3 regions of the Paraniabella aurantiaca genome follow, and region 1 is predicted to be linked to each of the others. Evidence: riboswitches for the same ligand, from Rfam matches in the RefSeq annotation. Region 1 holds a riboswitch; each other region holds the start of a gene.
The links. A riboswitch is a leader RNA that binds a small molecule or an ion and turns the genes downstream of it on or off. The one in region 1 is predicted to bind cobalamin.
Positions count from the first base shown of each region.

Region 2: another riboswitch for cobalamin. It lies ahead of ACLOAU_RS06760 (TonB-dependent receptor plug domain-containing protein); the one in region 1 lies ahead of metE (5-methyltetrahydropteroyltriglutamate--homocysteine S-methyltransferase).
Region 3: another riboswitch for cobalamin. It lies ahead of ACLOAU_RS24590 (TonB-dependent receptor plug domain-containing protein); the one in region 1 lies ahead of metE (5-methyltetrahydropteroyltriglutamate--homocysteine S-methyltransferase).

Region 1 is NZ_JBLOSY010000002.1:1,682,803-1,687,083, reverse strand. Features, by position in the region: gene metE (5-methyltetrahydropteroyltriglutamate--homocysteine S-methyltransferase) at 1-2,008, opposite strand, end outside; cobalamin riboswitch at 2,130-2,324, opposite strand; gene ACLOAU_RS21275 (response regulator transcription factor) at 2,936-3,313, shown strand; gene ACLOAU_RS21270 (hypothetical protein) at 3,374-3,586, opposite strand; gene ACLOAU_RS21265 (EamA family transporter) at 3,852-4,281, opposite strand, start outside.
Region 2 is NZ_JBLOSY010000001.1:1,587,805-1,592,085, reverse strand. Features, by position in the region: gene ACLOAU_RS06770 (TPM domain-containing protein) at 1-463, shown strand, start outside; gene ACLOAU_RS06765 (PQQ-dependent sugar dehydrogenase) at 557-2,173, shown strand; cobalamin riboswitch at 2,295-2,498, shown strand; gene ACLOAU_RS06760 (TonB-dependent receptor plug domain-containing protein) at 2,599-4,281, shown strand, end outside.
Region 3 is NZ_JBLOSY010000003.1:313,382-317,662, forward strand. Features, by position in the region: gene ACLOAU_RS24590 (TonB-dependent receptor plug domain-containing protein) at 1-1,742, opposite strand, end outside; cobalamin riboswitch at 1,834-2,056, opposite strand; gene ACLOAU_RS24595 (DUF6691 family protein) at 2,460-2,939, opposite strand; gene ACLOAU_RS24600 (YeeE/YedE family protein) at 2,950-3,513, opposite strand; gene ACLOAU_RS24605 (sulfite exporter TauE/SafE family protein) at 3,554-4,281, opposite strand, start outside.

The sequences.
Region 1 (4,281 bases):
TCACATCGGCATCCATTGCTGCCACATGCTCAATGATATCATTAAACTCGCTGTAGCACATATGTGTATGGATCTGTGTTTGATCTGCTACACCGCTGGCAGCTATACGAAAGGCCTTGATGGCCCAGTTAAGGTACTCTGGTTGTTTTCCCTTCCTTAACGGCAAACCTTCCCGGATAGCAGCCTCATCGATCTGGATAATACTGAGACCCGCTTTTTCGAGCGCCAATACCTCATCACGAATAGCCAGCGCGATCTGGTTAGTAGTAACACTGCGTGGCTGATCATCGCGCACAAAAGACCATTGTAAAATAGTAACCGGGCCTGTCAACATACCCTTCATTAGTTGATTGGTTTGTGCAGCGGCAAAGCTGCTCCAGCGCACGGTCATATCCCTCGGGCGACTGATATCACCATAAATAACCGGTGGCTTTACACAGCGGCTTCCGTAGCTCTGCACCCAACCGTTTTTAGTAAACAGGAAACCATCCAGTTGTTCACCGAAATACTCCACCATATCATTGCGCTCAAACTCTCCGTGTACTAATACATCCAGCCCAATCGACTCCTGCCAGCGGATTGCTTCGATAGTAGCTTCTTCAATGGCCTGTTCATATTGGTCAAGTGTCAGGTCTCCTTTTTTATACCGGGCTCTCAGTTGCCGTATATCATCAGTTTGAGGAAAGGAACCAATGGTTGTAGTGGGAAACGCAGGAAGTTGAAAGCGATTACGCTGTACTTGCTGGCGAATAGGGAACGGGCTCTTTCGTGTAGCATCTGATTCATGAATGGCGGCTACCCTTTCTTTGACTGTTTTTTTGTGCACCTGCTCCGATTGCGCCCGGCTTTCGATAGCAGTTTTGTTGATCAGTAATAAATTATCATCCCCTTCAACGATCAGGCTCAAATCGCCTACTTCGTTTAGTTTCTGTTTAGCAAAAGCCATCCAGTTTTTAATCTCAGGATCGATGGTCGTTTCCAGATCCAGGTCAATAGGACTGTGCAGCAAAGAACATGATGGGGCAATTATTATTCTATCGCTACCTATTTTTTCAATGGCTTTATTGATAAATGACAATGATCTTTCATAACAGTTTTTCCAAACATTCCTCCCATCTACCACGCCTAGCGAAAGAATAAGATGATCAGGTATGGCCGCAAGCACTTCATCTAGCTGTTCAGGAGCCCTTACGAGGTCGATATGCAAAGCAGCTACCGGCAGGTTTACGGCGAGTTGTGTATTATCAGACAGGCTTTCAAAATAAGTGGCTACCAGGATCCTTATTCCTGCCGTTTCTTTGGCGATATACCGGTAGGCATGCTCAAAGGCTGCTTTTTCTTTTGCCGACAGATCCAACGTTAAAAATGGTTCATCCAGCTGTATCCATTTGGCTCCCAGCTGTTTCAGGCGGTTCAGAACAGCTATGTACGCCGGTAATATTTTTTTAAGCAGATCTATTCTTTCAAAACCGGTTTCCTTTTCCTTGCCCAGTAACAAATAACTAACGGGTCCGATCAATACGGGTTTAGCCTTTTCACCCAGCAATGCTTTTGCTGCCATGTATTCTCCAAAAACTTTTTGGGAGAACAATTTAAACTCCTGGTCTGCAGCAAATTCAGGCACGATATAATGATAGTTGGTATCCAGCCATTTGGTCATTTCCATAGCTGTAATATCTAAACCATCTTTCTGGTAACCGCGTGCCATTGCAAAATACAAATCCATTTCACTATTGGTTTTTACATCGGTTAAAACAGGCGTATATCGTTTAGGAATGACACCTAACATCAGGCTCATATCCAGTACTTGGTCGTAGAAGCTAAAATCATTACAGGGTATCAGGTCCATGCCGGCCTGAAGCTGCGTTTGCCAGTTTTCGTCCCTGATCTTAAAAGCAGTGCTCTGCAGATCTTTTAAATCAATGGCGCCTGCCCAATACTGTTCGCAGGCCTTCTTTAACTGTCTTTGACTACCGATACGCGGGTAGCCGAGGTTTTGCGTTTTCATCGAAAAAATGTTTTAAAAATGAATAAATGCTTTTTACGGCCCGGGCGCATAGCAGGCAAACCGGCTGCGTCCTGCAGCTTCAGAGATTACTCCCGAACCAATCGGCTCCATTATGCGAAAGCCCGTCTTACTAAACAAGGCAGGTCTCCTGGCTTGTAATATCCCGGTCATCCTTCCCATGCCGCCCTTAGCAACACAGTGGACATACCAGACCGGAACTTTTTTCATTACTTACAGTTGCGCGACAGCCCGTGATTTACACACGGTTCCCTATTAATGCTGATTTACATCGGTAACCTTGTTTAGCGGATGTATCAATAATTAGATACTTAAAGCAAATCTATTCCATGCAGATTAAAATGCTACATAAATAAAATAAATTAGTATATAACACTAAAAATAATAAGATAAGTAGAATAAAATAACAAAATAGATCAAATATGTTACAGGATTTAGTGCTTTAAAAGGATACTGATCCCAAAGAATAATATGCCTCCATGCCAGGTGACCATTATTGTTATATAAATGTACCGGTACCGCTCTGAACACACTGTATCCACTTACATCTTCGGGCATCAATAATAGTGTTGAAATAAATTTTGTGCAAACGTATGCGCAAATCAGTTTTCACACAGGTTCCGTTTCGTTTTCTATTGTTGTTAAATAAAAGAGCTCAACTGCTATAATGGGCTCCTGAAATAATATCCCTGTAAAGGCCTGTTTAACCAAATTGTAATCAGCATATTACTAAAAACAATCCCATGTTTGGATCTTTACTGTTTTTACATGTTGACTTTAGTTGTTCATTGCAAACTCCCATAACCCGTAATACATAAAATTTTCTTTTAAAATTTAACAGATGCCCTGCAGTTGTTTAGCTTTTCCCATTATCAATCTAACTCTATACATTTGCGTCCCGAAGACTCTATGCAAGGAAAAAATTATACGCTGGCTGTTTTTGATTCAGACAGGGCCATGCTGAACGCATGTGCGTTAATATTAAAGGAACAGGACATCGACATTCATGCTTTCGCTAATAGCGGAGACTTTGTCGATCAGCTTCAACGTTCTGCACCGTCGGCTATTTTGCTCGACAATTCTATTTTGCCGCATGGCGGACTTGAGGTATTGCGTTTACTGAAACAACACAATGAGCTTAACAAGATACCCGTCATTTATATGACCGCTAACGGAGCTATAGGCGATAAGGTATTAAAGGAAGGTGCGGAGTATTTACTGATCAAACCCTTTGATTTACTGCAGCTCACTGCTACTGTGCTTAAGGCATGTGGCGCCGGCCATTAACATATCTTACCCCCTCAGGTAAAAATCATCCATAAAGCTGGTTTTACCGGCTTTTCTAAATCAGGTCCGATCCGGCTCCCTGCTTATAATATCTGTAATTAAAATATGGCCTTCATCAAATAGCGTAAAAACAAAATCCTGTTTATTTAACGCTTCCTGATCGATTATTTCATGGGTAAAAGCCAGCAAGATAATTACCTGCTGAATAAACTCATCAGATTCTGATTTCGCAAGCAGCTGTACTACCTGCTCATAAGTTAATTTCGAATTCATAAGCTATTTGCTGGGTATTAAAAATATAGCAACTATGGCTGCAACCGCACTCCTTACGTATCTATATACTCCTCCACGATCTTGCCGCATTTTTCGGCCAGCCTGGTTTCTTCGCCGTCTATTTTCCTCATTACATCATATAAAATGTTCCACAGAAGCTATCAGGGCTCAATGCTCCTTTTAGTTCGCCAGGTGATTAATGATGAAACCTACAGGTCATGAAGTAAGTTGGTCGTAAGGCCCCGTAGGGTATGCCTCCACCGACCTACCTTATCTTTAACCTCAATCGCTTGAAAGTGGCAAGTATGTATTTCTCAAGCAGATTGAAAACCAAACCCACCATTACGAATACAGATGCCCCTATCTTCCAGAAAGGAAGCGGTTCATTGAGCACAACAGCAGCACTTAAAAATCCGATAACCGGTATCAAAAGTGTAAACGGCACTACTGCTGCGGTTGCGTAGGAGTTAAGCAAAAATCCCCATAGACCATAGCCAACATGAGTGGATAAATAAACAATATAAAGGATGGCTAAAACAGTCGGCAGTGATATATTTTGAAGAGCACTAACCATGCGTTCGGGCCCCTCAATAAAAAACGAAAGGAGCATCATAAAAGGGAAAGCCACCAGGTTGCCCCAAACAACAAGCGAAAGTGGCGATTCAGCATCTACTTTTTTAGAAAACATATTGCCG
Region 2 (4,281 bases), on a different contig from region 1:
GGAAACGAAAGTAATTCTTCCTGCACAACAGGTTGCAACCCCGGCCGGTATCAATTACGTATACGATTACGAAAACATATTTACACCCGGTGAAGAGAAAAAACTGGATTCCCTTGCCAGGGTATTTGAAAAAAGCAACCTGATCCCTATCCGAATTACAACCGTAAACGATCCGGCAGTAACCGCCGAAAACTTTGATCAGGGTAATAAAATCTTACTCGATGAGTGGTCGGGTATTCATGGCAAAAGTGACCGATGTATGTCCGTCAGCATCAGCAAACAGTTACGACGTATCAGGATTGATTATGGTCCGTTTGTTTCGCGGCTGCTTAGTGATGATGAAGCCAAAGCTATAGTTGAAAATCAATTCAAACCCTCATTTAAGCAGGATCAATTTTTCCAGGGTAGCTGGAACGGTTTAAACGCCCTGATGGACACCATTCGTAAAAACATTAAGTTTTAGAATATATTGACTTTGAGCTGGTAGGAACCGCAGAACGGCTCAATATTTGCTTTTTGGACATTGCTGATAGTTTTTAACCCCTAAACTATTTTTATGATCCAACGCATCCTCAACACCCTTTTGACCTTTTGGGCATGCTTCATTTTTATTGTTCCGGTCTTTTCACAAACAACTCCAGATATTGGCTACCAGCCCCTCATATCCGGTGGTGGCCTAACAACTCCTATCGATATTGTTAATGCCGGCGACGGCAGTAACCGGCTTTTTGTAGTGCAACGTGGAGGCACCATTCGTGTATATGACCAAAACCTCAACTATATCCAGGATTTTCTTACCGTTAGCGATGTTGGTACGGCGGGTGAGGGAGGCTTATTAAGCCTGGCATTTCATCCCAATTACGAAACCAATGGCTTCCTATTTGTTTACTATACCCGCCCCGATTTTAGCCTGGAAGTAGCACGTTACAGTGTCAGCAGCGGCAATAGCAACAGTGCAGACCCCGCCTCAAAGCAAATCGTCATTAATATTCCGCATCCCACTTTTAATAATCATAATGGAGGCAAAATAGTGTTTGGACCCAATGATGGCTTTCTTTATTTAGGCACGGGAGACGGAGGTAGCGGCGGAGATCCATCCAATAATGCACAAAACGGTAATAGCCTGCTGGGCAAAATGCTTCGCATTAATGTCAATACACTTCCCTATACTATTCCCCCCGACAACCCCTATGTATCCGACCCTAATATAGCAGACGAGATCTGGGCTATAGGCCTGAGAAATCCATTCAGATGGAGCTTTGACAGGGCCAACGGCGATATGTGGATTGCTGATGTTGGGCAGAGTGCCCAGGAAGAAATTAACTACCGGCCGGCCGGCTCCACCGGTGGTATCAATTACGGGTGGCGTTGCTATGAAGGACTGGCTTCTTATAATACTGCAGGATGCCAGGCAGCATCTAATTATATTGAGCCAATCTACACCTATGGGCGCGATAATACTGTCGGCGGGCAATCTGTTACAGGCGGATTTGTGTATAGAGGTACCGAATTCCCGTCCCTGGCCGGTTATTATATTTTTGCAGATTATGTGTCCGACAACCAATGGGTAATCACTCCCGACAGAACTCAAATGCTTCAACTACCGGATGCGGGTTTCCCGGCTGATATCGTGGCTTTTGGTGAGGCCGAAAACGGAACGCTTTATGCAGCGTCATTATCTGGTAACACTATTTATAAAGTAATAGATAACGCTGCATTGCCCGTAACCTTTGGAACTATTAAGGCCACCCGAAAAGAGGCTAACTTATATATTAACTGGACAACGCAGTCTGAAACCAACAACAGTCATTTTGAGATTGAAGGATCGGTTGATGGTAAAACCTTTGCAACAATTAAAACGGTGGATAGCAAAGCCATTGATGGAAATAGCAGCAGCACTATAAACTATGCAATAACGCTTGGTAAAGACAGCCTGGGCATGATGTTGGGAATTTCACTTTTAGCCGTGTTGACTATTGCCGGATTCAGGTCTGGTAAAAAATGGGGTCAGGTATCTCTGCTGGTATTAGCCGTATTTATTGTTGTCAGCGCTTGTAACAAAAGAGATGTAGCAAAAGGTCCTGGAGATAATACCTTATTTATACGCATCGCCCAGGTTGATAAGGATGGAACCAAACGGTATTCACAAACCGTGCAGGTCGTAAATGAGTAAGTAACGTTTTAAGTCTGATAAAACCTATACTCTTCTTTTGAAAAGCTGTAATCCTCTTATAAGATTACAGCTTTCTCTTTTATCCTTTTATAATTCATCTCCTTTTCTTTAAAAAATACACCTACCTTCGCGCCGCATTGGTTCAATACGCCTTCCGGGCGCTATTGATTAAAAGGGAATCAGGTGCAAATCCTGAACAGTCCCGCTACTGTAAGTTCTAAAAAACATTTTGACAAATCTTAGCCACTGTTCTGAAAACGTTGGAACGGGAAGGCTGCTCAAAATGAGAACAAGTCAGGAGACCTGCCAAAGCAGACAGATGTTAAGCTTTCGTGGACTGAAGCTTGAACGCAAATGCTTTTTATAGCAACATATTTGTTTTCAGTTGTTCGCAAAGCTGTTTGATTCATTTAATCAAATAGTTAATGCAGTATGTTTTAAAAGCCCTGGCAGGCTTATGTTTATTGCTGTCGGTACTGTTATGCCCCAAAGAGATGGGTGCACAAACAGGCGACAGCATACTTACCCGTGAGTTGGAAGAAGTTCAGGTAAACGGCACTAAAAAAAAGTCCCTGGCTGCATCTGTTTCGCCCGTGCAAGTGCTATCGGGCGAAGCATTACAGCGTTTAAACAGCTTCTCTGTTGCAGATGCCATCCGTTATTTTTCAGGTGTACAGCTAAAAGACTACGGAGGTATTGGCGGGCTGAAAACCGTGAACGTGCGTGGCATGGGAACACAACATGTGGGTGTATTTTATGATGGCATGCAACTGGGCAATGCTCAAAACGGCATCATCGACCTGGGTAAGTTTTCACTGGATAATGTTGAAGCCATCTCATTATACAATAGCCAGAATCCTGATATATTTCAGCCTGCAAAAAGCCTTGGCAGCGCATCCTCCTTTTATATAACAACACAGCAACCTAATTTTAAAGATAGTCAATCGTATCATTTAAAAGCTGCGTTAAAAACCGGCTCCTTCGGGCTTGTTAATCCTTCTGTTTACTGGCAGCAAAAAGTAACTGCCAATATAGCCACCACCGTCAGTGCCGAGCTCATCAACGCACATGGCAGGTATAAAACACGTTATAAAAAATGGGCTTACGATACCTCCATTGTACGGCAAAATGCAGATGTTGCTTCGCAAAGAATTGAGCTGGCTATACAGAATCTCAATAAAGACACGACCACACACTGGAAAATACAAGGGTATTTTTACAACTCCGAGCGAGGCTTACCCGGGGCCATTGTTGCAGAGCGTTTTTATAATTCACAACGGCTATGGGATCAGAACTTTTTCACACAAGGCTCTTTCCAACACCGGTTTTCGCAACGCTACAGAACGCTACTCCGGTTTAAATATGCAAATGATTTTACCCGTTACTTAGATACCACTATTAAAAAGATAGGAGGGGCGCCACTCAATAACAACTACCGGCAACAGGAGTATTACAGTTCATGGGTGAATGAGTTTACCATCAAAAAATGGTGGAAGTTATCATTGGCAACCGATTGGGCGATAAACCGCATGCAGGCGAACCTCGATGACTTCGCCTATCCTACACGTAGTACAAAACTTGTTGCTATAGCCACGGAAATGTCCTGGGCTCCCATAACCATATCAGGCAATTTACTGGGCAGCTTTATTAACGAAAAAGTAAAGCGCGACGATGCAGCCACCGAAAAGCAGGAACTAACTCCGGCGATCAATATTTCCTGGAAACCATGGAGTAGCATTCCCCTTAGCTTTCGCTCCTTTTATAAACGCATTTTCAGAATGCCCACGTTTAATGATTTGTACTACACTATTGTTGGCACTACCACATTAAGACCTGAGTATTCAAACCAATACAATATTGGCGCACAATACAACGAATATTTTTTACCGCTAAAACTGGGCATCACCCTGCAGGCAGATGCCTATATCAACAAGGTGCAGGATAAAATTATAGCCATCCCTGCTAATAATTTATTCCGATGGAGCATGATCAACCTGGGCGCTGTTTCCATCAAAGGGATAGATATCCATACATCATACTTCCTTAAGCTAAAAGAAAAACTTGCATTAAATGGCTCGCTCAATTATTCGTACCAGGAAGCCATTAAT
Region 3 (4,281 bases), on a different contig from region 1:
GCCGGAGCTACGGTGAGGTTCTTAACAGGGTTCAGTGCCAGCGTACTATTTACAGTGAAATTAGGCCGGCGGAAAAGATTTCTGGATGACAGGCCTGCATTAATTCCCCGCCCATTGATATAAGTAAAATTACTTACCCACTGCCCTATTTTACCTACGGCTATATTGCTTTCTACCTCAAATCCGTAATCATTCTGCTCATCCCGATTCATATACTTACTTGCAAAAGTTTCGGGATCGGTATAGTAAATGATCAAATCTTTGATGTCTCTTTTGAAGGCTACAAGTCGTAACGAGTTTTTTTGATCGTTGGTAAATGTTTGTACCCCTAGTTCATAATTCACACTTTTCTCAGGCGCCAAATCCCTGTTACCATATTCACTATATAGTTGATACAATGTAGGAACGTTGTAACCGCTTGAAATATTGACAAAAACCCGTGTTTGTTCATTCACGTTGTAAGATGGATTAAATGTAAATGTTGTGTTGTTACCGTACAAACTATTATGATTTAAACGACCTCCTACTTCCAGATTAAAGCCCCGTATATCTGTAAAAAGAGCTGATGCATAGCCAGAAAAGTTCCTAACACGTGCAGAATCATCCTGAATGGGAAAAGCATCGTAGGGCCCATAATTGGAAATACTATTAAATGTTTGATTTGTTTTCTGAAAAGTATGCTGCAGCCCAGCCACCAGTGAAATATGGCCAGTGAAATCGTGGTTGCCATATAAGTCTGTTACAATAGAACGGCCTTTTAAATTATTTTCAGACCAGATTGTATAAAAAGAAGCATTGGGATCAATTCTTAGTGCACCTATGTCAGTACTATCATTGTAAAAAAACCGGTCGGAGTTGATAAAGCTTTGAACCAGGTGCAAAGCCGACTTCGAGTTCTTATAATTAACGCTTACACTGTTCACCATGTTTTTAATACGGGCCCTTACATCCCTGTCGTCCTGGTATGCACCGCCGTCAGCATCCGTTTTAAAGAAGCCATAATTATTGGTGTAATTAACGGTTACAGATGGCGAAAACCGGTAGCCCAGATTCGCCTGGAAACCATCCTGCTTTAAACCATCCTTATCAAATCCCCTGCTTCCCATGCTGTCGTATGCGGCAGAAAAGCCATCGGTATTAACCCGGTTATAATTTAAATGATAGGAGAATTTATCAACGTTTCCGTTTACGCCTGCACCTACTCTCCATGTATTATAACTTCCATAAGCAACAGTGGCTGAAGCCCCTATTTTTCGGGGACCACCTTTTTTGGTAATTATATTTACTACTCCTGCTACTGCTGCGCTTCCCCATATTGTACTTTGAGCACCTTTCAGTATTTCAATACGCTCTATTTGGTCCGGATTAATATTATTAAGATCATAGGTATTGGTGATCATGTTAGGGTCCTGAAGAGGAACACCATCGAGAAGAAACAATGTATTGCCGGTTGCCGCGCCACGCAGATACAACTCCTGATTACTTCCCGGCGCATTATTAGCTCCTACGGTAAAAACACCAGAAAACTGGTTTAATATTTCGGTAAGCGATTTTCCGCGATTGTTTATTAATGTAGATTGGTCTATCACCGTAACTACTTTTCCGGTCTGTGATTGTTTTTGTGATTTTTTTGAGGCCGTTACAATCACCTCATCTAAATTCCGATCAGAACCTTTTTGGATTTGAGCCTGAAGCGTGCTACAGAATGGCAGAACAGCTAATACTACAATTACTTTTTTCACTCTTAAATTGTTTTAGTTGAACGGCAGGGCAAAAAGAAACATAAACGCAGCAGCGGTTACATTTCACGCTTTTTCACCCGAAAGCCTGAATAATATTGAATGAAAATTGGCAGGTCTTCTGGCTTGGTTCAACTTCGCTCCCTTCCCATCCGCCCGTCGGCGAACAGTGGATCATGAGCGAAAACAGGAATCTGTAATTCCTGTAACCTTACAGCTACGGGGATAGCGCCGGACTCCATGCCTGCGGCAGACAAGTACACCGGACTTCCCTTTTAACTCCGCTAACTGCGGAGACCAAAATTCGGCGCAAAAGTACAGAAATGTATTAAGCTTGTTTCAACATGAACAAGGGGTCTTAAAATACCTACCCGCCCAAGGCTCCTGCTATTTCTTAAAATATATGCCTACGCAGCCCTCTCGCAGGTATTACCTGACTAATATAATTACACAACCTTCACAATATTTGAAATCTGGTGCAGCGGCTAAATCATATTGAAGCTATAACAGCTTATCCCAAGAGCATCATTTTAAGTACTACAGCACCTGCACTATACTATAAAAGGCAACGCCGCTTCGGGAACCACCTTTACAACATCATCCATGGTTACAAGCGCCGGCGGAAGCGCAGGTCCCGGAGGTGGCAGATAACCCTTACAAAAAAGATAATGACTATAAAAACATTTTAGGATCGGCTCATAGTCAAAGAAAAGCTTTCTCTTAGTGAGGGAGCTTTCCTCTTATATAACCATACACCCAGGTACCGGCAATAGCACTGAGCAACACTACTGCTACAACAGTAAACCCCGACCCGATCTGTGCAAATAAAGGACCCGGACAGGCCCCGGTCATGGCCCAACCTAGTCCAAACATAAGCCCTCCGAAAATCTGGCCTTTATTAAATTTTTTAGATTGAAAGGTAACAGGAGTTCCATCTATGGCCTTTAAACCCAACTTCTTTATTATCCAAACAGAAATAATTCCCACAACCACTGCACTTCCTATTACACCATACATATGAAAACTCTGCAGCCTGAACATCTCCTGTATACGAAACCATGAAACGATCTCGGCTTTTACAAACACAATTCCAAAAACAATACCCACCAATAAATACCTTAAATTATACGCAATATTGGTATTGACAGGTTGGGTATTATCTGAAGACTGGACTTCAAAATCAGTAACCTTATTGTTCATTGATGTAGTTTTATAATTTCATGATGATAGGAAGTAAAACATTGGCCATGACAAAGCCACCGGCCATAAAGCATATCGTTGCCACAAGAGATGGCCATTGCAGATTACTTAGCCCCATAATGGCATGACCACTTGTACAGCCACCTGCATAACGGGTGCCGAAACCAACCAGGAATCCGCCAACTATCAATAGTATAAAACTCCGCAAGGTTAGTAAATGTTCCCAGCTAAATATTTCCTGTGGTAGTAAATGCCTGGTATCCGTAACATTATAGGCCCGTAGTTCTGCAGCCAATGCGGGCGCTATAGATACTGCGTTGCTGTCAGATAACCAATGCGCGGCTATAAATCCACCAACGAGGATGCCTGCTACAAAAAACAGGTTCCAGATCTCTTTTTTCCAATTGTATTGAAAGAAGGGAATATTGGCTGGGAAACAGGCTGCACAAATATGCCGAAGGTTGGCTGATATACCAAAATGCTTGTTGCCTAGTAATAATAAAGTGGGTACAATCAACCCTATCAGAGGGCCGGCCACATACCAGGGCCAGGGCTTTTTAATTAACTCCATCATAGTCCATAAAGTTAACCAATTGCCCAATCATTATTTATTATTAAAGCGAAAACAACCCTATTAGTTCATGCAGCAGAATATAGGTGCCCATTAGCAAAACGAACCACCCAAAACCTTTTTTCAAAAAACTTCCATCAATTTTTTGACCAATCACCGAACCAATGAGAACCCCTATAACAGATATCCCCGTTATTTTAAACAGCAAAGGCCAATTCATTTGATGATGGGTTACATCATCGGCAAAACCTATGAGACTATTCAGCGTGATTATTACCAGCGAAGTACCAATAGCTTTTTTTATGGGCAGCCGGAGCAATACTGTTAAAGCAGGTATTAACAGGAAGCCCCCTCCAGCACCCAATAAACCTGTAACCAGTCCTACTGTAATACCATATAAAGCAATAGTACCGGCTCCTGCCTTGTGAACAACGCTCCTATTCTTTTCCTTATCGTCTTTTATCATTGAAAAGGAGGACACAATCATTAGACTGGCAAACAACAACATGGTCAGAAGAGACACCGGCATTTGATATCCGGCAATACTTATAAATGAAGGAAGATGAGGTATAAGATAATGCCTTATACAGAAAACGGTAACTATTGATAAGGTTCCAAATACGACAACCGTTGTAATGTCAACTTTTTTATTTGCGAAGCTATTCACTGAACCAACCAGGCTGGTTATACCCACAATAAACAGTGAGTAAGAGGTTGCCAGAACGGGAGATACCTGGAAGAGATACACCAGTATAGGAACGGTTAATATAG